DNA from 3 places in the Streptomyces sp. NBC_01275 genome. Region 2 is predicted to be linked to each of the others. Evidence: riboswitches for the same ligand, from Rfam matches in the RefSeq annotation. Region 2 holds a riboswitch; each other region holds the start of a gene.
The links. Region 2 has a riboswitch for cobalamin ahead of OG562_RS08650 (cobalamin biosynthesis protein). Riboswitches for the same ligand answer to the same signal wherever they lie in the genome.
Positions count from the first base shown of each region.

Region 1: linked by a shared signal. The riboswitch ahead of OG562_RS28725 (ribonucleoside-diphosphate reductase subunit alpha) and the one ahead of OG562_RS08650 (cobalamin biosynthesis protein) in region 2 are both predicted to bind cobalamin.
Region 3: linked by a shared signal. The riboswitch ahead of metE (5-methyltetrahydropteroyltriglutamate--homocysteine S-methyltransferase) and the one ahead of OG562_RS08650 (cobalamin biosynthesis protein) in region 2 are both predicted to bind cobalamin.

Region 1 covers NZ_JAPEOZ010000001.1:6,454,712-6,462,247, forward strand. Annotated here, with positions in the region: gene OG562_RS28710 (cytochrome P450) at 1-333, shown strand, start outside; gene OG562_RS28715 (GlxA family transcriptional regulator) at 362-1,327, opposite strand; gene OG562_RS28720 (ribonucleotide-diphosphate reductase subunit beta) at 1,554-2,582, opposite strand; gene OG562_RS28725 (ribonucleoside-diphosphate reductase subunit alpha) at 2,582-4,957, opposite strand; cobalamin riboswitch at 5,083-5,225, opposite strand; gene OG562_RS28730 (GNAT family N-acetyltransferase) at 5,261-5,767, opposite strand; gene mctP (monocarboxylate uptake permease MctP) at 5,893-7,518, opposite strand; gene OG562_RS28740 (DUF3311 domain-containing protein) at 7,515-7,536, opposite strand, start outside.
Region 2 covers NZ_JAPEOZ010000001.1:2,012,657-2,020,192, reverse strand. Annotated here, with positions in the region: gene cobN (cobaltochelatase subunit CobN) at 1-1,727, opposite strand, end outside; gene OG562_RS08655 (cobyric acid synthase) at 1,724-3,232, opposite strand; gene OG562_RS08650 (cobalamin biosynthesis protein) at 3,229-4,215, opposite strand; cobalamin riboswitch at 4,327-4,469, opposite strand; gene OG562_RS08645 (hypothetical protein) at 4,598-4,819, opposite strand; gene OG562_RS08640 (inorganic phosphate transporter) at 4,854-6,107, opposite strand; gene OG562_RS08635 (lysozyme) at 6,261-7,016, opposite strand; gene OG562_RS08630 (class II aldolase/adducin family protein) at 7,211-7,536, shown strand, end outside.
Region 3 covers NZ_JAPEOZ010000001.1:7,146,852-7,154,387, forward strand. Annotated here, with positions in the region: gene metE (5-methyltetrahydropteroyltriglutamate--homocysteine S-methyltransferase) at 40-2,358, opposite strand; cobalamin riboswitch at 2,524-2,754, opposite strand; cobalamin riboswitch at 2,950-3,163, shown strand; gene OG562_RS31775 (ABC transporter substrate-binding protein) at 3,253-4,329, shown strand; gene OG562_RS31780 (iron ABC transporter permease) at 4,326-5,339, shown strand; partial or broken gene OG562_RS31785 (ABC transporter ATP-binding protein) at 5,336-6,112, shown strand; gene OG562_RS31790 (class I SAM-dependent methyltransferase) at 6,273-6,968, opposite strand; gene OG562_RS31795 (hypothetical protein) at 6,998-7,231, opposite strand; gene OG562_RS31800 (diaminobutyrate--2-oxoglutarate transaminase family protein) at 7,464-7,536, shown strand, end outside.

The sequences.
Region 1 (7,536 bases), 4.4 Mb from region 2:
GGGGGTTACCGCATTCCCGCCGACGCCGACATCGTCTACAGCCCGTACGCGGTCCAGCGCGATCCGCGGTCGTACGAGCGGCACGAGGAGTTCGACCCCGACCGCTGGCTCCCGGACCGCTCCAAGGAGGTGCCCAAGTACGCCATGACCCCGTTCGGCGTCGGCAACCGGAAGTGCCCGAGCGACCACTTCTCGATGGCCGAGCTCACGCTGATCACCGCGGTGGTGGCGGCCGCGTTCCGCTTCGAGGAAGCGCCCGGCTCCGACCCCCGGACGCATATCGGCATCACGCTCCGGCCGCGCCGGCTGAAGCTGCGGGCGATACCCGGGTGAGACGCGGGCAAGGTGCTCAAGGAGGGGCTCAGGCGACGGCCTGCGGCCCCCGGAACGTGCGCCGGTAGGCGTTCGGCGTCGTGTCCAGGGCCCGTACGAACTGATGGCGCAGGGCGCTCGCCGTGCCGAAACCGGTACGCCAGGCGATCGCGTCCATCGTCTCGTCCGTCGCCTCCAGCAGGTGCTGCGCCATCAGCACCCGCTGGCGCAGCAGCCAGCGGTAAGGGGTGGTGCCGGTCTCCTGCTGGAAGCGGCGGGCGAAGGTGCGCGGGGACATGTGGGCGCGGGCGGCGAGCTGTTCGACGGTGACCTCCTGGTCGAGGTGCCGTTCCATCCACACCAGCACCTCGCCGACCGTGTCGCACGGCGACGGGGGCAGCGGCCGCTTGATGTACTGGGCCTGGCCACCGTCCCGGTGCGGCGGCACGACCATCCGCCGGGCGATCCCGTTGGCGACCTCGGGGCCCTGCTCCTTGCGGACGAGGTGCAGACAGGCGTCGATGCCGGCGGCCGTGCCGGCCGAGGTGATCACCGGGTCCTCGTCGACGTAGAGCACGTCCGGTTCGACGGTCGTACGCGGATACTGCCGGGCCAGCTGCTGGGCGTGCCGCCAGTGCACCGCGCAGCGCCGCCCGTCCAGCAGCCCCGCCGCGCCCAGCACGAACACCCCGGAACAGACGCTGAGCACCCGCGTCCCCCGGTCCACCGCCCGGCGCAGCGCGTCGAGCAGCTCGGGCGGGAACTCCCGCTGCCCGTACGTGTCCCCGGCCGGCACGGCGATCAGATCGGCGCTCTCCAGCCGCTCCAGCCCGTGCTCGGTGCTCACGCTGAAGCCCGCGTGCGTGGTCAGCGTCGGCCCCTCCGCCGAGGCGACCGCGAAGTCGTAGACCGGCAGCCCCTCGTCGCTGCGGTCGATCCCGAAGACCTCGCAGACGACCCCCAGCTCGAAGGGGTGCACACCGTCGAGCAGGATCACGGCCACGTTGTTCAGCATGACGCCAGTGTGCCCGAGGAGTGGCAGGAATTTGAAGGTGTACGGCAGTACTGCCACTGTCAGGAGTGTCGAGCAAGTACGAGGCTTACCTCATGAACCTCATGAACGCACTCACCGGATACGCGGCCTTCCTGGCCTTCTTCCTCCTCCTCACGGCTCCGGCGCTCGTGGGACTTCTCCACGAGCGCCGGATCGACCGTCAGCTGAAGGCTTCGAGGACGGTGACTCAGAAGTCCTCGTCCAAGTCGACGGTGCCCTCCACCGCGACCTGGTACGCCGAAGGACGGCGCTCGAAGAAGTTGGTCAGCTCCTGAACGCCCTGCAGCTCCATGAAGGAGAACGGGTTCTCCGAGCCGTAGACCGGCGCGAAGCCGAGCCGCTGCAGCCGCTGGTCGGCGACGCACTCCAGGTACTGCCGCATCGACTCGGTGTTCATGCCCGGCAGCCCCTCGCCGCACAGGTCCCGGCCGAACTGCAGCTCGGCCTCGACGGCCTCCTTGAGCATGTCGGTGACCTGCTGCTGGAGCTGGTCGTCGAAGAGCTCCGGCTCCTCCTTGCGGACGGTGTCGACGACCTCGAACGCGAAGGACATGTGCATGGTCTCGTCCCGGAACACCCAGTTGGTGCCGGTGGCGAGGCCGTGCAGCAGACCCCGGCTGCGGAACCAGTAGACGTAGGCGAAAGCGCCGTAGAAGAACAGGCCCTCGATGCACGCGGCGAAGCAGATCAGGTTGAGCAGGAAGCGGCGGCGGTCGGCCTGGGTCTCCAGCCGGTCCAGCTTCTCGACCTCGTTGATCCACTTGAAGCAGAACTCGGCCTTCTCGCGGATGGAGGGGATGTTCTCCACGGCGTCGAAGGCGGCGGCGCGGTCCTCCGGGTCGGGCAGGTACGTGTCCAGCAGCGTCAGATAGAACTGGACGTGCACGGCCTCCTCGAACAGCTGACGCGACAGATACAGGCGCGCCTCCGGGGAGTTGATGTGCTTGTACAGCGTCAGCACGAGGTTGTTCGCCACGATCGAGTCGCCCGTCGCGAAGAACGCGACCAGCCGGCCGATCATGTGCTGCTCGCCCTCGGACAGCTTCGCCAGGTCGGTGACGTCCGAGTGGAGGTCGACCTCCTCCACGGTCCAGGTGTTCTTGATGGCGTCCCGGTAGCGCTCGTAGAAGTCCGGGTAGCGCATCGGGCGCAGGGTGAGCTCGAAGCCCGGGTCGAGCAGGTTCTTGGCAGACGCAGCTTTGGCTTCGCTGGACATTACTGGCAGGCCTCGCAGGACTCGGGGTTCTCAAGGGAGCAGGCGACGGCCTCTTCGGAGGTCGCCTGCTGCAGGGGGATGGTCTTCTCGGGCTGCGCCTGGGCCTGGGCGGCGCGGGCGATGCGGGTCGCCGGGCGGGAGCGCAGGTAGTACGTGGTCTTCAGGCCCGACTTCCAGGCGTACGAGTACATCGAGGAGAGCTTGCCGATGGTCGGCGTCTCCAGGAACAGGTTCAGGGACTGCGCCTGGTCCAGGTACGGGGTGCGGGCGGCGGCCATGTCGATCAGGCCGCGCTGCGGGATCTCCCACGCCGTGCGGTACAGGGCGCGGACCTCCGCCGGGATCCAGGCGAACTCCTGCACCGAGCCGTTGGACTCGCGCAGCGCCTCCCGGGTGCGCGCGTCCCAGACGCCGAGGTCCTTGAGGTCGTTCACCAGGTACGAGTTGACCTGGAGGAACTCCCCGGACAGCGTCTCGCGCTTGAACAGGTTGGACACCTGCGGCTCGATGCACTCGTAGACGCCCGCGATGGAGGCGATGGTGGCGGTGGGCGCGATGGCGAGCAGCAGGGAGTTGCGCATGCCGGTGTTCGCGATGCGCGCGCGCAGGGCCGCCCAGCGCTCCGGCCAGGTGAACTCGACGCCGTAGTGGTCCGGGTGCAGCACGCCCCTGGCCGTCCGGGTCTTCTCCCAGGCCGGCAGCGGGCCGTTGCGCTCGGCCAGGTCGGCGGAGGCCTCGTACGCGGCGAGCATGATGCGCTCGGCGATCCGGGTGGACAGGGCCTTGGCCTCGGCGGAGTCGAAGGGCAGCCGCAGCTTGAAGAAGACGTCCTGCAGGCCCATCGCGCCCAGGCCCACCGGCCGCCAGCGGGCGTTGGAGCGGCCCGCCTGCTCGGTCGGGTAGAAGTTGATGTCGACGACCCGGTCGAGGAAGGTGACGGCCGTGCGGACGGTCTCGTCCAGCCGCTCCCAGTCGATGTCGCCGGTCGTCGTGTCGACGAACGCGCCGAGGTTCACCGAACCCAGGTTGCAGACCGCCGTCTCCCCGTCGTCGGTGACCTCCAGGATCTCCGTGCAGAGGTTGGAGGAGTGGACGACGTGACCGGGCTCGGCCGTCTGGTTGGCGGTGCGGTTGGCCGCGTCCTTGAAGGTCATCCAGCCGTTGCCGGTCTGCGCGAGGGTGCGCATCATCCGGCCGTAGAGGTCGCGGGCGGCGATGGTCTTCTTCGCGAGCCCGTCGGCCTCGGCCTTGCGGTAGGCGGCCTCGAACTCCGCGCCCCACAGGTCGACCAGCTCGGGCACGTCCGACGGCGAGAACAGCGACCACTGCTCGTCCGCGTTCACCCGCCGCATGAACTCGTCCGGGATCCAGTGCGCGAGGTTCAGGTTGTGCGTACGGCGGGCGTCCTCGCCGGTGTTGTCGCGCAGCTCCAGGAACTCCTCGATGTCGGAGTGCCAGGTCTCCAGGTAGACCGCGGCCGCGCCCTTGCGCCGACCGCCCTGGTTCACGGCGGCGACCGAGGCGTCCAGCGTCTTCAGGAACGGCACGATGCCGTTGGAGTGCCCGTTCGTGCCGCGGATCAGCGAACCGCGGCTGCGGATCCGGGAGTACGACAGACCGATGCCGCCGGCGTGCTTGGAGAGGCGGGCGACCTGGTGGTAGCGGTCGTAGATGGAGTCCAGCTCGTCCAGCGGGGAGTCGAGGAGGTAGCAGGACGACATCTGGGGGTGCCGGGTGCCGGAGTTGAAGAGGGTGGGGGAGGACGGGAGGTAGTCGAGGCGGCTCATGAGCCGGTAGAGGGCCGCGACCTCGTCCAGAGCGCGTGACGTGTCGTCTTCCGCGAGGCCGGAGGCGACGCGCAGCAGGAAGTGCTGGGGCGTCTCGACGACCTTGCGGGTGAGGGGGTGGCGCAGGAGGTAGCGGCTGTGCAGGGTGCGCAGGCCGAAGTAGCCGAAGCGGTCGTCGGCCAGCGGGTCCACCAGGGCGTCGAGGCGGGCCGCGTGCAGCCGGACGAAGTCGGCGGTGCGGTCGGCGATCAGGCCCTCGCGGTGGCCGACGGCGACGGACTGCGTGAACGACGTGACGCCCTGGGAGGCGGCCTCGGCGGCGACGCTGATCGTCAGCAGCCGGGCGGCCAGCTTCGAGTACGCGGGGTCGTCGGAGATCAGACCGGCGGCCGCCTCCGTGGCCAGCTCGCGCAGCTCCGACTCGTCCGCCCGCGCGGACCGTCCCCGCAGGGCGGCGGCGGCGACCCGGCCGGGGTCCGCGTCGGGGAGGTCGGCGGTCAGCTCGGTCAGGGTCCGCAGCAGCGCGGTACCGGGACCGTCGGTCTCCAGCTGGGTGACTGAAGCCGGTTCGGCTGGCGCGATGGTCACGTGGGGCTCTCCCTCGCTCGGCAGCGGGCCTGGCGGAGGGCAGGGGGCAGCACACGAGCGCGCGGGGCGTCGCGTCCACCGGCCCACTCCACGAGGCCCGGACGTCAGAGCACCCGGACCGGATGGGCCGGGCGCGTGCTGTCGGCAGGTCCTCGGACTGACACAAGCGTGCAGATGCACGCAAGTACACCGTTGCGGGACAGTTCCGGATTTGCACCGGATTCCCCTGCGGCGACAGCGAGCACGAGCATACATCTTGTGCCGGGCTGTCGTGCCACCCCCAGATGTTGTGTCGCGCCGGTTTCAGAGCGTCAACTGGTAGGCGAGGAGAGTGATGTCGTCCAGCTGCGGCAAGGGATTCCAGTCCCGCTCTGGCGTACGGACGAAGCCGAGGCGTTCGTAGATGCGGTGGGCGGTGCGCATGGTGCGCTGGGTCGACAGAACGACGGCCGTGCAGCCCGCCGTGGCCCGTGCGCGGTCGAGGCATGCGCGTACGAGGGCCTCGCCGGCGCCTCTGCCACGGGCCTCGCGCGCGACCGCGAGCATCCGGATCTCGGCCTCGCCGGAGCGGGCGATGTCCGCCATGGGGCCGCCCGAGGAGACGAAGGCGACCCCGCCGAGGAGGGCGTCGCCCGCCACGGCGACCAGGACCTCGGCGGCGGCCGCCCGCCGGGCGACGTTCCTCAGTTCGCCGAGGTACTCGTCGCTCTCGCCGAAGTCGAGGAGCCCGTCCTCGAGATAGGCCTGGGCGGTGATCTCGCCCAGGGCCGGGTACTCGTCGGGCGCTGCCCGCCGGATGACGATGTCCATGGGACCGAGTGTGCCGGACGGGCACGACGACGGGCCGCCGGGTTCTCCCCGGCGGCCCGTGATCGCGTGCGGATGGTCAGTGCATGCGGATGGTCAGTGCGTGCGGAAGGAGTGCATGCGGATGGTCAGTGCGAGGCTCCCGCGGTCGCCGGGGGCAGGTCCGCCTGGACGCCGGGGTCGCCCGCGTCCGCCGTGTAGTCCTCCGGGCGGGTCTCGTCGATGCCCTCGGGGGCCTTCGCCGCCTTCAGGGCGAAGGTGAGGACCACGGTGACGGCGACGTTGAGGAGGAACGCCGTCAGGCCGATGTAGCCGATCTCTCCGAGGCCGGGGATCTCCTTCGACGAGCCGCCGAAGTGCTTCTGGGTCGGGGAGGCCACGCCGTACGCGGCGACCGTGCCGTAGATCATGCCGACCGCCCAGCCGGCGAGCAGCGCCCAGCGGTGGAACCAGCGGGTGAAGAGGCCGCCGACCAGGGCCGGGAAGGTCTGCAGGATCCAGATGCCGCCCAGCAGCTGGAAGTTGATGGCGACCGTCTTGTCCATGGTGAGGACGAAGGCCAGCGCGCCCACCTTCACCAGGAGCGAGACCAGCTTGGAGACCTTGGTCTCCTGCGCCGGCGTGGCGTCCGGCTTGATGAAGTCCTTGTAGATGTTGCGGGTGAAGAGATTCGCGGCAGCGATCGACATGATGGCGGCCGGGACGAGCGCGCCGATGCCGATCGCGGCGAAGGCCACGCCCGCGAACCAGTCCGGGAACATGTCCTCGAACAGCTGCGGGATCGCCAGCTGCCCGTTGGTGACCTTGACCCCGGCCGCGATCGCCATGAACCCCAGCAGGGCCAGCAGGCCGAGCATGAGGGAGTACAGCGGCAGGATCGTGGTGTTGCGGCGGATCACCTCACGGCTCCTGGACGACAGCGTCGCCGTGATGGAGTGCGGGTACATGAAGAGCGCGAGCGCGGAGCCCAGCGCCAGCGTGGCGTACGTCCACTGGCCCGGCTCGGCCGGGGCGAGCGCGCCGCGCGGCTTCCCGGTCGCCGGGTTGGTCTGGCTGAACGCCTCGCCCGCCTTGGCGAAGATGTCGTCGAACCCGCCGAGCTTGATCGGGATGTAGATGATCGCCACCGCGATGACGATGTAGATCAGCGTGTCCTTCACGAACGCGATCAGCGCGGGGGCCCGCAGCCCCGACGAGTAGGTGTACGCCGCCAGCACGCCGAAGGCGATCAGCAGCGGCAGGTCCTTCACGAACCAGTTCGTGTCCTCGCCGCCGCCGACGCCCATCACGTCGAGCACGGCCTGGATGCCGACCAGTTGGAGCGCGATGTACGGCATGGTCGCGAGGATGCCGGTGACGGCGACCGCCAGCGACAGCCCCTTCGACCCCCAGCGTCCGCGTACGAAGTCCGACGTCGTCACGTACCCGTGCTTGTGCGACACCGACCACAGGCGGGGCAGGAACGTGAAGATCAGCGGGTAGACGAGGATCGTGTACGGGACCGCGAAGAAGCCCGCCGCGCCCGCCGCGTAGATCGCCGCCGGCACGGCGACGAAGGTGTACGCCGTGTACAGGTCGCCGCCGAGCAGGAACCAGGTGACCCAGGTGCCGAACGACCGGCCGCCCAGCCCCCATTCGTCGAGGCTGTCGTTGTCGGCCCTGCGCCAGCGCGCGGCGAGGAAGCCCATGACCGTGACGGCCAGAAAGAAGAAGATGAAGACGGCGAGCGCGACGCCGTTCACGCCGTCCTTCACTCCGACGCACCACCCTTC
Region 2 (7,536 bases):
TCGCCGTAGGTGTCGGCGCGCGCCATCGGCGGCACCAGGTGGTCGACGACCGTGGCGTGTCCACGCCGCTTGGCCTGGGTGCCCTCGCCGGGGTCGTTGACGATGAACGGGTAGATCAGCGGCAGTTCGCCGAGGACGGCGTCCGGCGCGCACCCGCCGCTGAGCCCGAGTCCCTTGCCGGGCAGCCATTCCATCGTGCCGTGCTTGCCCATGTGGACGACGGCGTCCGCGCCGAAGGAGTGGTCCAGCCAGCGGTAGGCCGCCATGTAGTGGTGCGACGGCGGCATGTCGGGGTCGTGGTAGATCGCGATCGGGTTCTCGCCGAAGCCGCGCGGCGGCTGGATCATCACGACGACGTTCCCGAACTGGAGGGAGGCCAGCACGACGTCGTCGCCGTCCACGTACAGGTTGCCCGGCGGCTCGCCCCACGCCTGCAGCATCCCGTCCCGCAGCTCCGGGTCGAGCCGGTCGAACCAGGCCCGGTAGTCGGCGAGCGGCACGCGCGCGGGCGCGGCGGCCAGCTGCTCCTCCGTCAGCCATTCGACGTCGTGGCCACCGGCGTTGATGAGCCGGTGGATCAACTCGTCCCCGTTGTCGGGGTGTCCCTCGACGACGTATCCGGCGTCCCGCAGCGCGTCCAGCACCCGCACCGCGGAGGCCGGGGTGTCGAGTCCGACCGCGTTGCCGACCCGCGAGTGCTTGGTCGGGTAGGCGGTGAAGACGAGCGCCAGCTTCTTCTCGGCGTTCGGCTTGTGCTTCAACTGCGCGTGCCGTACGGCGATTCCGGCGACGCGTGCGGCCCGCTCGGGGTCGGCGACGTACACCGGGACGTCGTCCGGACCCTGCTCCTTGAAGGAGAAGGGGACCGTGATGAGCCGCCCGTCGAACTCGGGGATGGCGACCTGCATCGCCGCGTCCATGGGGGACACGGCCGCGTCGGAGTCCATCCAGGCCGCATGCGACGAGGTCAGGCAGAGTCCTTGCAGCACCGGCACGTCGAGGTCGGCGAGGGCGCCGATGTCCCAGGCCTCCTCGTCGCCGCCGGCCGAGGCCTGCGAGGCGTGCGTGCCGCCGGCGGCGAGGACGGTGGCGACGAGGGCGTCGGTCCTGCCGAGGATCTCGTACAGCCCGGAGTCCGCGCCGCGCAGCGAACCGCAGTACACGGGAAGGGCGTTGGCGCCCTTCGACTCGATCGCGTCGCACAGGGTGTCCACGAAGCCGGTGTTGCCGCTCAGCTCGTGGGCCCGGTAGAAGAGCACGCCGACGGTCGGCCGCCCGTCGACGACGGCACGCTCGCCGTGGACGCCGTACTCCGGCATCTGCTGCGGCTCCAGGAAGCCCTCGCCGGTCAGCAGCACGGTGTCGGACAGGAACCGGGCCAGCTCGGTGAGGTTGGCGGGACCGCCCTCGACGAGATAGCGCAGCGCCTCCGCCACGACACCGGCCGGCGCCGACGACTCGGCCATCAACTCCGCGTCCGGCACGGTCTCGCCGCCCAGCAGCACCGTCGGCACGCCCGACGCCTTCAGCGCGGCCAGCCCGTCCTCCCAGGCCCGCTTCCCGCCGAGCAGCCGTACGACGGCGAGGTCTGCGCCGTCGAGCAGCGCGGGCAGCTCCGTCGCGACGTCGACGCGGGTCGGGTTGCCGATCCGGTACGCGGCGCCGGAGGCGGCCCGGGCCGCCAGCAGATCCGTGTCGGCGGTCGACAACAACAACACTGTGCTCATGCGGGCGCTCCCGGTGGAATGAAAGGCAGTCCTTGCGGCGCGCCCGACTCGATGAGCCGCCAGAGCGCGTCGGTGTCCGCGTGCTGTTCGATCAGGTCGCCGAGCCGGTCGAGCTGCTCCTCGCGCAGCGCGGCGAACGAGGTGTCGGCGGCCGGCGTGAAACGGCGGCCCGCGGCGGCCGCGACCTCGCGCAGGAAAGCGCGCCGGAAGCCGTCCGACTCCAGCGAGCCGTGCCAGTGCGTGCCCCAGGTCTGTCCGACCCGGCAGCCGTCCAGGAAGGCGGCTCCGCCCAGGATCTCGGCGACCCCGTGGTGGATCTCGTACCCCTCGACGGCCTCGCCGAGGGCTTCCCCCACCGGCCGGGTGAGGGTCTTCTCCCGGGCGAACCGCACCCGGACCGGAAGGAGCCCCAGCCCTTCCACGTGCCCCTGCCGGCTCTCGACCTCGTCCTCGATGTGCTCGCCGAGGATCTGGAAGCCGCCGCAGACGCCGAGGATCGGCCGGCCCTCGGCGGCCCTGCGCATCAGGGCCTCGGCCAGGCCGCGTTCGCGCAGCCACTCCAGGGCCCGGACCGTGCCCCGGGTGCCGGGGACGACGACGAGGTCGGCGTCGGCGAGCTCCTCGGGCCGGTCCACGAACCGCACGACGACGCCGGGCTCGGCGGCCAGGGCGTCCACGTCGGTGAAGTTGGACAGGAGGGGGACCGCGCAGACGGCGACCCGCAGGACGTCCTCGCCGACGGGCGGGGAGACGTTCGACTCCCGCACGGTCCCGCGCAGCGACACCCGAAGCCCGTCCTCCTCGTCGATCCCGAGCCCGTGCCGGAACGGCAGCACGCCGTACGTCCGCCGTCCGGTGAGCCCGTGCAGCATGTCGAGCCCGGGTTCCAGGAGGCTGACGTCTCCCCGGAACTTGTTGACGAGGAACCCGGCGACCAGCTCCTGGTCCTCGGGGGAGAGAAGGGCGACCGTGCCGAAGAAGGAGGCGAAGACGCCCCCGCGGTCGATGTCGCCGACGACGAGCACGGGGAGCCGGGCGCCCCGCGCGATCCCCATGTTCACGATGTCGGTCCGCCGCAGGTTGATCTCGGCCGGGCTGCCCGCCCCCTCGCAGATCACCGCGTCATACGTGGCCCGCAGCTCGGCGAGAGACTCGAGAACGGTGTTGAGGAGTCTCTGCTGCCGCCCTCCGTGATAGCCGCGTGCGCTCATCTCCCCGACGGGCTTCCCGAGCAGCACGACCTGACTGCTCTGCTCGCCGCCGGGCTTGAGCAGCACGGGGTTCATCAGCGCGGTCGGCTCGATGCGGCAGGCCTGCGCCTGCATGGCCTGCGCCCGCCCGATCTCCGCGCCCTCCCGCGTCACGAACGAGTTGAGCGACATGTTCTGCGCCTTGAACGGCGCGACCTTCACCCCCTGCCGCACCAGCCACCGGCAGATCCCGGCCGTGACGACGCTCTTGCCGGCGTCGGAGGTGGTGCCGGCGACCAACAGCCCACCGCTCATGACGTACGCCCCTTCAGCCGGACCTTCGAGTCGAGGCGCGCGGCGACGGTGCGCGCGGCGACCGTGCGCGCGGCGACCGTGACGCCGAGCGCGAGCAGGCCGACGCGGCGGGAGAGCCGGGCGGCGCGTTCGATGTCGTGGACGACGACGGCGCGTCCCGCCGCCCCGTTGAGCACGGGCCGGTGCTCGACCCGGCCCCCGTACGACAGGGTCCCGCCCAGCCGTACCCCGAGCGCGCCCGCGAAGGACGCCTCCACGGGCCCGGCGTTGGGGCTGGGGTGCTTGCGGGCGTCGGCGCGCCAGGCCCGTACCGCACCTCGCGGATCGTCCCCGGCGACGGCCGCGAGGACGGCGGTCAGCCGCGCCCCCGGCCAGCCGGCGAGGTCGTCGAGGCGCGCGGACGCCCACCCGTAGCGTCGGTGACGGGCGGACCGGTGCCCGACCATGGCGTCCAGGGTGTTGACGGCCCGGAACCCGAGCAGCCCCGGCACCCCGGCCACCCCGCCCCACACCAGCGCGCCCACGACCGCGTCCGAGGTGTTCTCGGCGACGGACTCGACGACGGCGCGGGCGATCCCGTCGGCGTCCAGGGACTGCGGATCCCGCCCGCACAGATGCGGCAGCCGCGCCCGCGCCGTCTCGACGTCCCCCGCGTCGAGGGCCTGCCCGATGGCCCGGGCCTCGCGGGCGAGGGAGGTCCCGCCGACGACGGCCCAGGCGGCCGCGCCGGTGAGGGCGACGGAGGCGGCGGGGGAGGCGCGTACGACCCGGGCGGCGAGGGCCCCCAGGGTCACCGCGCCGCCGGCGCACACCGCGGTGTGCAGCGCGCCCCACCCGCGGTGGTCCCGCCACAGCACCCGCTCCACGGCGCCCGCGGCCCGGCCGAACGCGGCGACCGGATGTCCCCGGCGCGGATCGCCCAGGAGCAGGTCGCAGAGGAGGCCGGCGGCGGCGCCGTACGCGTAGACGCGATCGGCACGCACCGGGTCAGCCGACGGTGGGGGCGGGGGCGGGGGCGGGGTGCGAGCCGGGACTGGTCCTCGAACGGCAGCCGAGCATGGCGATATGTCCTCACTCAGGGTGTCCACGCCCTGGTTCGACGAGACCGGCGGTGAGAGTTCCTGGCTCCCGGGGCTTTCTACCCCGGTGACAGTGGCGGGACCGCACCGGATTCACACCGGTTTCCTCTCCAGCCGCCGTACATGGCTCCGGCAGTCCACCACGGGCCCGGAAGGGCCGTCAACTTGCTGTTGACCTGCGAGGCTGGAGTGTGCTGAGCCCCACACAGGGGTGGTTCGCGAGGCCACGAAAGAGGGGTGCGGGACGGCGATCCGTCCCGCACCCCTCAGTGCTCGAGATGACCCGTCAGGCCACGATCAGCGAGATCCCGTACGCCACCGCCGCCGCGCACGCCGCGAAGCAGGCGTACGCGCCGGTCACCGCGAGGGCGGCCGAGCCGCCCTGCTCGGCGGCGCGTTCCTGACGCGACAGGCCCATGATGCCGAGGGTGAACAGGGCGACGACGCCCACCGTGACCACGAGGCTGACGCCGAAGACGGAGCCCAGGGCTGCCCAGTCGATCTTCATACTGCTTCTCTTCCTTCGTACCGGGGGCGCGGGCTCAGACGGCCGCGGCCGGCGGGGCGGCGGGCGCTGCGGGAGCGGTCGACTCGGCGGCCGGGGACAGGATGGTGGCCGTCAGGTCGTCGGTGACCGTGCCCGTGGGCGGCGGGGTCACGGCCGCGATCGCCGTGGTGACCACACCCGGCGGCTCCTCGGCCTCGACGACGTTCGACGCGTCCACGACCTCGCGCCGGGAGATCTTCCAGATCGCCGCGCTGGAGGCGATCAGGAAGGCCGCGACGACGGCCGTGCCCCAGTCGCCGAGGTCCGTCACCGACTCGGCGAGCGCGCCCACCAGGGCCGCCGCCGGCAGCGTCAGCCCCCAGGCCACGAACATCCGGGTCGCCGTCGACCAGCGGACCACCCCGCCCTTGCGGCCGAGGCCCGCGCCCATCACCGAACCGGAGACGGAGTGCGTGGTGGAGAGGGAGAAGCCGAGGTGGGAGGAGGCCAGGATGACGGTCGCCGCACTGGTCTGGGCGGCGAAGCCCTGCTGCGGCTGAAGGTCGGTCAGGCCCTTGCCCATGGTGCGGATGATGCGCCAGCCGCCGAGGTAGGTGCCGAGCGCGATGGCCATGCCGGCCGAGAGGATGACCCAGGTGGGCGGGTCGGAGTCGGGGGCCACGGCGCCGCCGGCGACCAGGGCGAGGGTGATGATGCCCATCGTCTTCTGCGCGTCGTTGGTGCCGTGGGCGAGGGAGACCAGGCCGGCCGAGGCGATCTGGCCCGTGCGGTAGCCCTTCGCCGCAGCCTTGCCGTCGGCCTTCTTGCCGAGGGTGTAGGAGAGGCGGGTGGCGAGCATCGCCGCCACGCCCGCGACGATCGGGGCCGCGATCGCCGGGATCAGGACCTTGGTGACCAGCACGTCACCGTGGACCGCGCCGGTGCCGGCCGAGGCGATGGTCGCGCCGATCAGACCGCCCATCAGGGCGTGCGAGGAGCTGGAGGGCAGACCCACCAGCCAGGTCAGCAGGTTCCAGAGGATCGCGCCGACGAGGGCGGCGAAGATGACCTCGGGACGGATGCCGGTCTCGTCGACGAGACCCTTGGAGATCGTGTTGGCGACCTCCACCGAGAGAAAGGCGCCCACAAGGTTGAGCACGGCGGACATGGCCACCGCGACCTTGGGCTTGAGCGCACCGGTCGAGATGGTCGTGGCCATCGCGTTGGCGGTGTCATGAAAACCGTTCGTGAAATCGAACGCGAGTGCGGTGATTACCACAATCGCGAGGATCAGCGAGAAGTTTTCCATTTACCCAGGCAATCGTTCGAGGTCATTGGTTGGTTGACCGTAGGCAACCTGGGTGAACGGAAGATGAACTGGGGCGGGCTTCGCGGTGTCTTGATGAAGGGTTTGACGCCACGCCCGGATCGGCGGCCCGGCGGCGGCCCAACTGCCGCACGGCTAGGCGCCCCGGGCGAACCTCGCCAGCTGTCCCGCGGAGCCGTTGAAGAGATTCTGGTCACCCGGCAGACCGCCCCTGTCGGCGTACTGCCAGAAGGTCCACGACGACCAACCGGCGGGCAGCGTCCCGGCGTCCGCCGACCCGTGGCGGGCGATCCACAGCGCGTGGTCTGCGGCGAAGGCGCCGCTGCCGCCCGTGCAGGCGTTCCACCAGTGGGTGGTCGTGTAGATCACCGGGCGGCGGCCGGTGAGCCGGTTCACCTCGTCGCTGAACGCCCTGATCCAGGCCACCGTCCCCGCCCTGCTCAGGCCGTAGCACGGACGCCGCGCGTCGTACGGGTTGTACTCGACGTCCAGCGCGGGCGGCAGCGTCCTGCCGTCGGCGCTCCAGCCGCCCCCGTTGTGTACGAAGAACGCCGCCTGCGCCTCGCCCGGGCCCTGGTCCGGGCGCGCGAAGTGGTACGCGCCGCGTACCAGTCCGGCGGCTCCGGCGCCGTCGAACTGCGGGCCGAAGTACGGGTTGCGGTAGGCGGTGGACTCGGTCGCCTTGACGTAGACGAACGTGGCCCCGGCGGCCTTCGCCGCCTCCCAGTCGACGGCCCTCTGGTGGGAGGAGACGTCGTGCCCTCTCGGCTGCTCCGCCGCCACGGCCGCGGTGGCCGCGGGCGGATCGGCCAGCGCGGTTCCTGCCGCGGCGAGCGCCACGAGCAGGACCGCCCAGAGGCGGGCACGGGCGGAGGTACGGGTGTGGGCCATGGTTTCCCCCGGAACGGCGGCGTGCGCGACGGTGTGCACGACGAACGCCCCAGAGGCTAGGGGAAGATCCGGCCGGATCGGTGGATGCCGGTCGATACCCGGCCAATCACCTGGACCAGATGATGTACGCCGATATGCGCCCACCGTGTCCGCGGGCGACGACGGGCCACGGCCCCTGCTGGCAGGATCGCGGCATGGCTGAGCAGCGACGTGATCAGGGAGAAGCCCGGGACTCCCGGGACGGCGTACAGGGCGTGGAGGGCATGGAGGGCGTGGGCGTGGAGGGCCGGGTGGGCGTGGCGGAGGCGCGGGCCTGGGAGGCGCTCGTCGCGACGGCCCGCCGCACCGTGGCCGACGGACTGGTCGTCGGCACCTCCGGCAACGTCTCCGTCCGTGTCGGCGACACCGTGCTGGTCACCCCGTCGGGCGTGCCCTACGACCGGCTCGCCCCGGCGGACGTGACCGGCGTCGACCTGTCCGGCCGACAGGTGCTCGGCACGCTGGTCCCGACGAGCGAACT
Region 3 (7,536 bases), 5.1 Mb from region 2:
GACGGCGTCCGCCGCCCCGGCCCGTCGGAGGCGTCCGGGTCAGGAGGCGGGCAGCTCGCCGCGGACCGTGCGGGCCGCGGCGACCAGGTTCTCCAGGGACGCGCGGGTCTCCGGCCAGCCGCGGGTCTTCAGCCCGCAGTCGGGGTTGACCCACAGACGCTCGGCGGGGATCGCCTCCAGACCGGTGCGGAGCAGTGCGGCGGCCTCCCCGGCGCTCGGCACACGCGGGGAGTGGATGTCGTACACGCCGGGTCCGGCCTCCCGCGGGTAGCCGTGCGCGGCGAGTTCGCGGGCGACCTGCATGTGCGAGCGGGCGGCCTCCAGGCTGATGACGTCCGCGTCGAGGTCGTCGATCGCCTGCACGATGTCACCGAACTCGGCGTAGCACATGTGCGTGTGGATCTGCGTGTCCGGCCGCACCCCGCTGGTGCTGAGCCGGAACGCCTCCGTGGCCCAGGCCAGATAGCCGGCGTGGTCGGCGGCGCGCAGCGGCAGCGTCTCGCGCAGCGCGGGTTCGTCCACCTGGATGACCGAAGTCCCGGCCGCCTCCAGGTCGTTCACCTCCTCGCGCAGGGCGAGCGCGACCTGGCGGGCGGTGTCGCCGAGGGGCTGGTCGTCGCGGACGAAGGACCAGGCGAGCATGGTGACGGGCCCGGTGAGCATGCCCTTGACCGGCTTCTCGGTGAGCGACTGGGCATACGTCGTCCAGCGCACCGTCATCGGCTCGGGGCGGGAGATGTCGCCGGCCAGGATCGGCGGGCGGACGTAACGGGTGCCGTAGGACTGGACCCAGCCGTGCTGCGTGGCGAGGTAGCCGACGAGCTGCTCGGCGAAGTACTGGACCATGTCGTTGCGTTCGGGCTCGCCGTGCACCAGGACGTCCAGGCCGGCCTTCTCCTGGAAGGAGACGACCTCCTGGATCTCCGCCCTGACGCGGTCCTCGTAGCCGGCCGTGTCGATCCGGCCCGCGCGCAGGTCGGCACGGGCGGTGCGCAGTTCGCCGGTCTGCGGGAAGGAGCCGATGGTGGTGGTCGGCAGCAGGGGCAGGCCCAGGTGGGCGCGCTGGGCCGCGGTCCGCTCGCCGTAGGGCTGGGAACGGCGGGCGTCGGTCTCGGTGACCGCGCCGGTGCGGGCGCGGACGGCCGGGTCGCGGGTGATGAGGGAGTGCGCGCGGGAGGCGAGGTCGGCCCGGTTCGCGGCGAGTTCGGCGGCGATCGCGCCGGTGCCGAGGGTCAAACCCTTGGCGAGGGTGACGATCTCGGCGGTCTTCTGCCGGGCGAAGGCCAGCCAGCGCAGGATCTGCGGCTCGACGTCCCGTTCGGCCGCGCTGTCGAGGGGCACGTGCAGCAGGGAGCAGGACGCCGACACGTCGACCCGGGCGGCGAGACCCAGCAGGGTGCCGAGGACGGCCAGGGACTTCTCCAGGTCGTTCACCCAGATGTTGCGGCCGTTGACGACACCGGCGACCAGGCGTTTGCCGGGCAGTCCGCCGACGGCGGCGAGCGCGTCCAGGTTCGCGGCGGCCGACTCCGTGAAGTCCAGCGCCAGTCCCTCGACGGGGGCTTTGGCGAGCACGGGCAGCGCGTCGCCGAGCCGGTCGAAGTAGGAGGCGACCAGCAGTCGCGGCCGGTCGGTGAGCGCGCCGAGGGCGCGGTAGACGCGGGCGGTGGCGTTCAGCTCGGCGGGGGTACGGTCCTGGACGAGGGCGGGCTCGTCGAGCTGCACCCACTCGGCGCCGGCCGCGCGCAGATCGGCGAGGACCTCGGCGTACACGGGCAGCAGCCGGTCGAGCAGGGTCAGGGGCTCGAAGTCAGCGGCCACGCCGGGCGCGGGCTTGGCGAGCAGCAGGTAGGTGACCGGGCCGACCAGCACCGGGCGGGCGCTCAGCCCGAGGGCGAGGGCCTCCTTCAACTCGGCGACCTGCTTGGCGGAGTCGGCCGTGAAGATCGTGTCCGGGCCCAACTCGGGCACCAGGTAGTGGTAGTTGGTGTCGAACCACTTGGTCATCTCCAGCGGCGCGACGTCCTGCGTGCCGCGTGCCATCGCGAAGTACCCGTCGAGCGGGTCGGCGGCGACGGCGTCGCGGTGGCGGGCGGGGATCGCGCCGACCATGACGGTGGTGTCCAGGACATGGTCGTAGTACGAGAAGTCGCCGGTCGGGACCTCGTCGACGCCGGCCTCGGCCAGCTGCCGCCAGTTCGTGCGGCGCAGTTCGGCGGCGGTGGCCCGGAGGGCGTCGGCGGTGCCGCGGCCCTTCCAGTAGCCCTCGATCGCCTTCTTCAGTTCCCGGCTCCGTCCCTGGCGGGGGTAGCCGTACACGGTGGCCCGTGCTGCCGTGGCTGCGGGCTTGGTGGTCACGGAGATCTCCTTCGCGAGATGAATCCCTGAGATCCCGGCGACGGGACGCGAGCGCGACGGGGTGACGGATCGGGCGGAGACGACATCGCACGGCAAGCCGCGGTCGTCCGCCTGACATGTACGCCGACCCGCCCACGAGGTCACCGGGATGTCCGTGCGCGAGTCGTACGCGTACGGGCAGTTGGCAGGTCTTCGGACTCGCGGGCACGTCCTCGTCGTTCACCGAGGAGGACACCTACTGGCCGTCGCTTCCCAGACCCCGTTCGTCGGGTCCAGTGCGTAAGACGGCGGTCGTTCCCGCTCACCGCTGCGGGGCAGTCCCGGATTCCCACCGGGTTCCCTCTTGCGACGCATCCCGCCTGGCGGACGGGGCGAACCAGCTGCACCGGCCAGCCTAGGGGGCCGTCCGGCGATACGACGGGTCACGTCCGGCATTCGGATGGTGACGAGGGACACGGGAGGGGCACGTGTGGAACATCCGCAGGGCGGGAGATGCCCCGGCAACGACCTTCCTGCCCGTGAACCCGTGAACCCGTGTACCTGTGAACCCGTGTACCGGTGAACCCCATGACGGGAGCCGATGGTTGATCTTGATACTTTGTTGGGGCCAGTCGTGCCACATCCGAGGCCAGGGAATCCGGTGGGAATCCGGAACTGACGCGCAGCGGTGAGGGGGACGGGCGGGGCACTCGACGCCACTGGAGCGACGCGGGCCGGCCGAAGGAGCCGGTGTGCAACGCGCCGGGAAGGCGCTCCGTCCGGACGAACCCGAGTCCGAAGACCTGCTGGCGCCTTCCCGCTGCGGGCCTGCTGCGAACCATGCTTCGAGTCGGCTTCGAGCGAGGAGGACCTCCGTAGGCCAGGCTCCGCGTATCGAGCCCCGACAGGCAAGGCATGCCCGTGCTGCGTACCGTCCCCGTCCCCCTCCGCCGTACCGCCGTCCTCGTCCTCGCGCCCGTCCTGCTGCTGACAGCGTGCGGCGGCTCCGACGGAGACCGTTCCGACGGGGACCGTTCCGGCGGCGAGGCGGCGGCGTCCGCCGCCGGCTTCCCGCTCACCCTCGACAACTGCGGGCACCAGGTCACTGTGAAGTCGGCCCCTCAGCGGGTCGTCTCCCTCAACCAGGGCACCACGGAGATCCTGCTCTCCCTCGGCCTCGGCGACCGTATGGCCGGCACCGCCACCTGGACCGACCCGGTGCTCAAGGGACTGGAGAAGGCGAACGCGTCCGTGCCGCGCCTCGCCGACAACGCCCCCTCCTTCGAGAAGGTCCTCGACGCCGAACCCGACTTCGTCACCTCCTCGTTCGTCTCCACCCTCGGCAAGGGCGGCGTCGCCACCCGCGAGCAGTTCGAGAAGCTGGGCGTGCCCACGTACGTCTCCCCGTCCGACTGCGCCGCCGGCAAGGACAACGACAGCGGCGGCGACGGCTCGCGCAGCACACCGCTCACCCTCGACGCCGTATACGACGAGATACGCGACCTGGCTCGCGCCCTGGGCGTCGAGACGCGCGGCGACGCACTCGTCGCCCGGCTGAAGGAGCGGGTGCGCAAGGCCACCGACGGCCTGGACGCCTCCGATGCCTCCCTCATGTACTGGTTCGCCAACTCCCAGTCGCCCTACCTGGCCGGCTGCTGCGGCGCGCCCGGCGCGATCACCCGGGCCGTCGGCGCACGGAACGCCTTCTCCGACACTCACGACGAGTGGCCCCAGATCAACTGGGAGACCGTCGCCGACCGCGACCCCGACGTCATCGTCCTCGGCGACCTGACCCGCAAGTCCCAGACCGCGGAGACCGCCAAGGCCAAGATCGGCTTCCTGGAGTCCAACCCCGCCACCCGCAACCTCACCGCCGTCAGGAAGAAGCGGTACATCCTGCTCAGCGGCCAGGCGCTGAACCCCTCCATCCGCACCGTCGAAGGGATCGAGCAGGTCGCCGCCGGCCTGCGCGACCTCGGACTCGCCAAGTGAGCCCGCGCAGCCTGCTGCTGACGGGCGGCGGGCTCGCGGCACTGGCCCTCTCCGTGGCCGCCGCCGTGACCATCGGCCCCGCCGACATCTCCACCGCCGACGTGTGGGCGTCGGTCGCCTCCCACCTCGGCGGCGGCGAGAGCACACTCGCCCCGCTGCGGGACGGCATCGTCTGGAACCTGCGGATGCCCCGGACGCTGCTGGCCGCAGTCTGCGGCGCCGGGCTCGCGCTGTGCGGCGCGGTCATGCAGTCCCTGCTGCGCAACCCGCTCGCCGACCCGTTCGTGCTCGGCGTCTCCTCCGGGGCCTCCACGGGCGCGGTCGCCGTCGTGGTGCTCGGCGTCGGCGGTGGGGCCCTGTCGCTGTCGGCGGGCGCGTTCGTCGGCGCGCTGCTCTCCTTCGGCCTGGTCATGCTGCTCAGCCACAGCCTCGGCGCGAGCATGGACCGGGTGGTGCTGTCCGGGGTGGCGGCCATGCAGCTCTTCTCCGCGCTGACCTCCTTCATAGTGCTGACCTCGGCGGACGCCGAGACCACCAAGGGCGTGCTGTTCTGGCTGCTCGGCTCGCTTTCGGGGGCCGACTGGGGCCAGGTGCTGCTGTGCGCACCGGCCCTGGCCGTCGTCCTCGTCGTCTGCCTCGGATACGCCACCACCCTGGACGCGTTCGCCTTCGGCGAGGAGGCGGCCGCCGGCCTCGGCGTGAACGTCTCCCGCGCCCGCCTGATCCTGCTCTGCGCCACGGCGCTGCTCACCGCCGTCCTCGTCAGCTGCGCCGGGGCGATCGGCTTCGTCGGCCTGGTCCTGCCGCACGTCACCCGCGCGCTCACCGGCTCCGGGCACGCCCGGTTGCTGCCCGTCACGGCACTGACCGGAGCCGTCTTCCTGGTCTGGGTGGACACCCTCGCCCGCACCGTCGTCGATCCGCAGGAGGTGCCGGTGGGCGTGGTGACGTCCCTGATCGGCGTACCGGCGTTCGTGGTCGTGCTCCATCGAGGCCGGTGGAAGACATGAGCGCCCCCTGCCCGGACAGCGGCCTGCGCGCGGACCGGGTCGGTCGCCGCACCGACGGCCGGCTCATCGTCGACGGTGCCACCCTCGTCCTGCGCCCCGGCGAGACCGTCGGCCTGCTCGGCCCCAACGGCTCCGGCAAGTCGACGTTGCTGCGCCTGCTCGCCGGCGTCCTGGCCACCTCGGCCGGAGTCGTCACCCTGGACGGCCGGCCCCTGCCCGAGGTCGGCCGCCGTGCCACCGCCCGCCGTATCGCCACCGTCGAGCAGCACACCCACACCCAGACCGAACTGACCGTCCGCGACGTCGTCGCCCTCGGCCGCATCCCCCACCGACGCGCCTGGTCACCGGCGTCGGCCGCCGACGCCCGCGCCGTCGCCGAGGCCCTGGAACGCACCGGGCTGACCGAACGGGCCGCCCAGTCCTGGCACACCCTCTCCGGCGGCGAACGCCAACGCGCCCAGATCGCCCGCGCCCTCGCCCAGGAACCCCGCGAACTCCTGCTCGACGAGCCGACCAACCACCTGGACATCCAGCACCAGTTGGACCTGCTCGACCTGATCGCCGACCTCCCCGTCACCACCGTGATCGCCCTGCACGACCTCAACCTCGCCGCGATGTACTGCGACCGCCTCCTCGTCCTCGACACCGGCCACACCGTCGCCGAGGGCGCCCCCGCCGACATCCTCACCCCGGCCCTCATCAAGAAGGTCTACGGCGTCCACGCCGAGGTGACCCACGAACCCGGCCATCCGGTGATTCGGTTCGTGCGGAGGACGGGCGGGAGGCGCGGGGAGGATGGGGTGGGCAAGGAGGATGGGGTGGGCAAGGAGGATGGGGAGTGCGGGAAGAGGGGGGAGCGCGCGGAGGGCGGGAGACGCGGGAAGAGCGGGGAGCGCGAGGACCGCTCCCTCACGGCCGACGGACTTGACGGCTTCATGGCCGACGGAGCCTGACGGCCAGGAACACCGGGGAGTTGTGGGTCTTGTCGTATCGACGCGGATCGATCAGCCGAGCCTCCTCCGTGGCCCGCGGCTCCACCAGCTCCTCCAACACGAACCCGGCGCCGAGCAGTTCACCGAGGAACCCCTCCAGCGTCATCCGCCAGTACCTGACGGCGAATCCCTCACCGAACGGAAGCTCGACGCGACCATCGGCGAAGTAGGAACCACCCACGTAGTTCCAGTCACTGGTGGGGTGGGTCGTGGAGACGAGCAGGGTGCCGCCGGGCCGCAGAACGCGCCGAATCTCGGCGAGCAACTCCCCGCGTGCGTCGATGTGGTGATAGACGAGGGCCATCACCGCCAGATCGAACGACCGGTCCTCCAGAAAGACCAGCGGCTCCTCCAGATCGTGGTGGTGCAGGACCGCGCCGTCTCCGAGCCGCTCCCGCGCGACGCGCAGCAGGCTTTCGCCGGCCTCGACGCCGACGACCTGTGAGGCGCCTCGATCCAGCAGTTCGGCGGCGTAGTGGCCCGCTCCGCATCCAAGGTCCAGCACCCGTGATCCGTTCACGTCACCGGCCAGCCTCAGCATGGCCGGGCGATCGGTGTGCGCGTTGTAGGCGCTGTCCGTGGCGTTGGCGGCGAACTGCTCGCCCATCTCACCGTGGTAGGCGGTCTCGGCTCTCATCGAGTCATCCTCGCAGCGTCGGACCCTGCTCAGGACGTCGCGGCGAAGGCGTCCATGCCGGTGAGTCCGACTGAAAGCCGCCACAGCCGCGCCGCCTGCTCGGGATCCGTCGCATGGTCGCGAGCCCCGCCCGTGAGGTCGCCCCCGCTCCAGGGCTCCACGATGCATCCGGCGTCGATCTGCTCCTGCCGGGGGGATGTGACCCCCGACGCCGTACTCCGGGCTCCGAAGCCCGATTCCGTCTTCTGCCGAGCTGTGGTCATGCGGCGACGCTGCGAATCGAACCGCACTCGAAGCCAAGGCGCGGACTCCTGGTGCGCGATCTCGAGACAACCCGTGACCAGGTTTGGGACAACCCGTAACCCGGTCGGCGCTCGGCGGTTGGTAGCGGTGGGGGGTCTGCTGTCTGCGTCCGGCCCTCCCCAGCGGGAGAACAGGAGTCGTGCCGTGACCGAGCCTGTGCCCAAGGAGGCCTCCGAGGGCCGTTCCACCGGTGTGCCCGTTGCCGGGACCGCCGCCGCAGTCGTCGGAGTCCCGACGGGCCGACGTCCCGCGCACGAGGGCATCC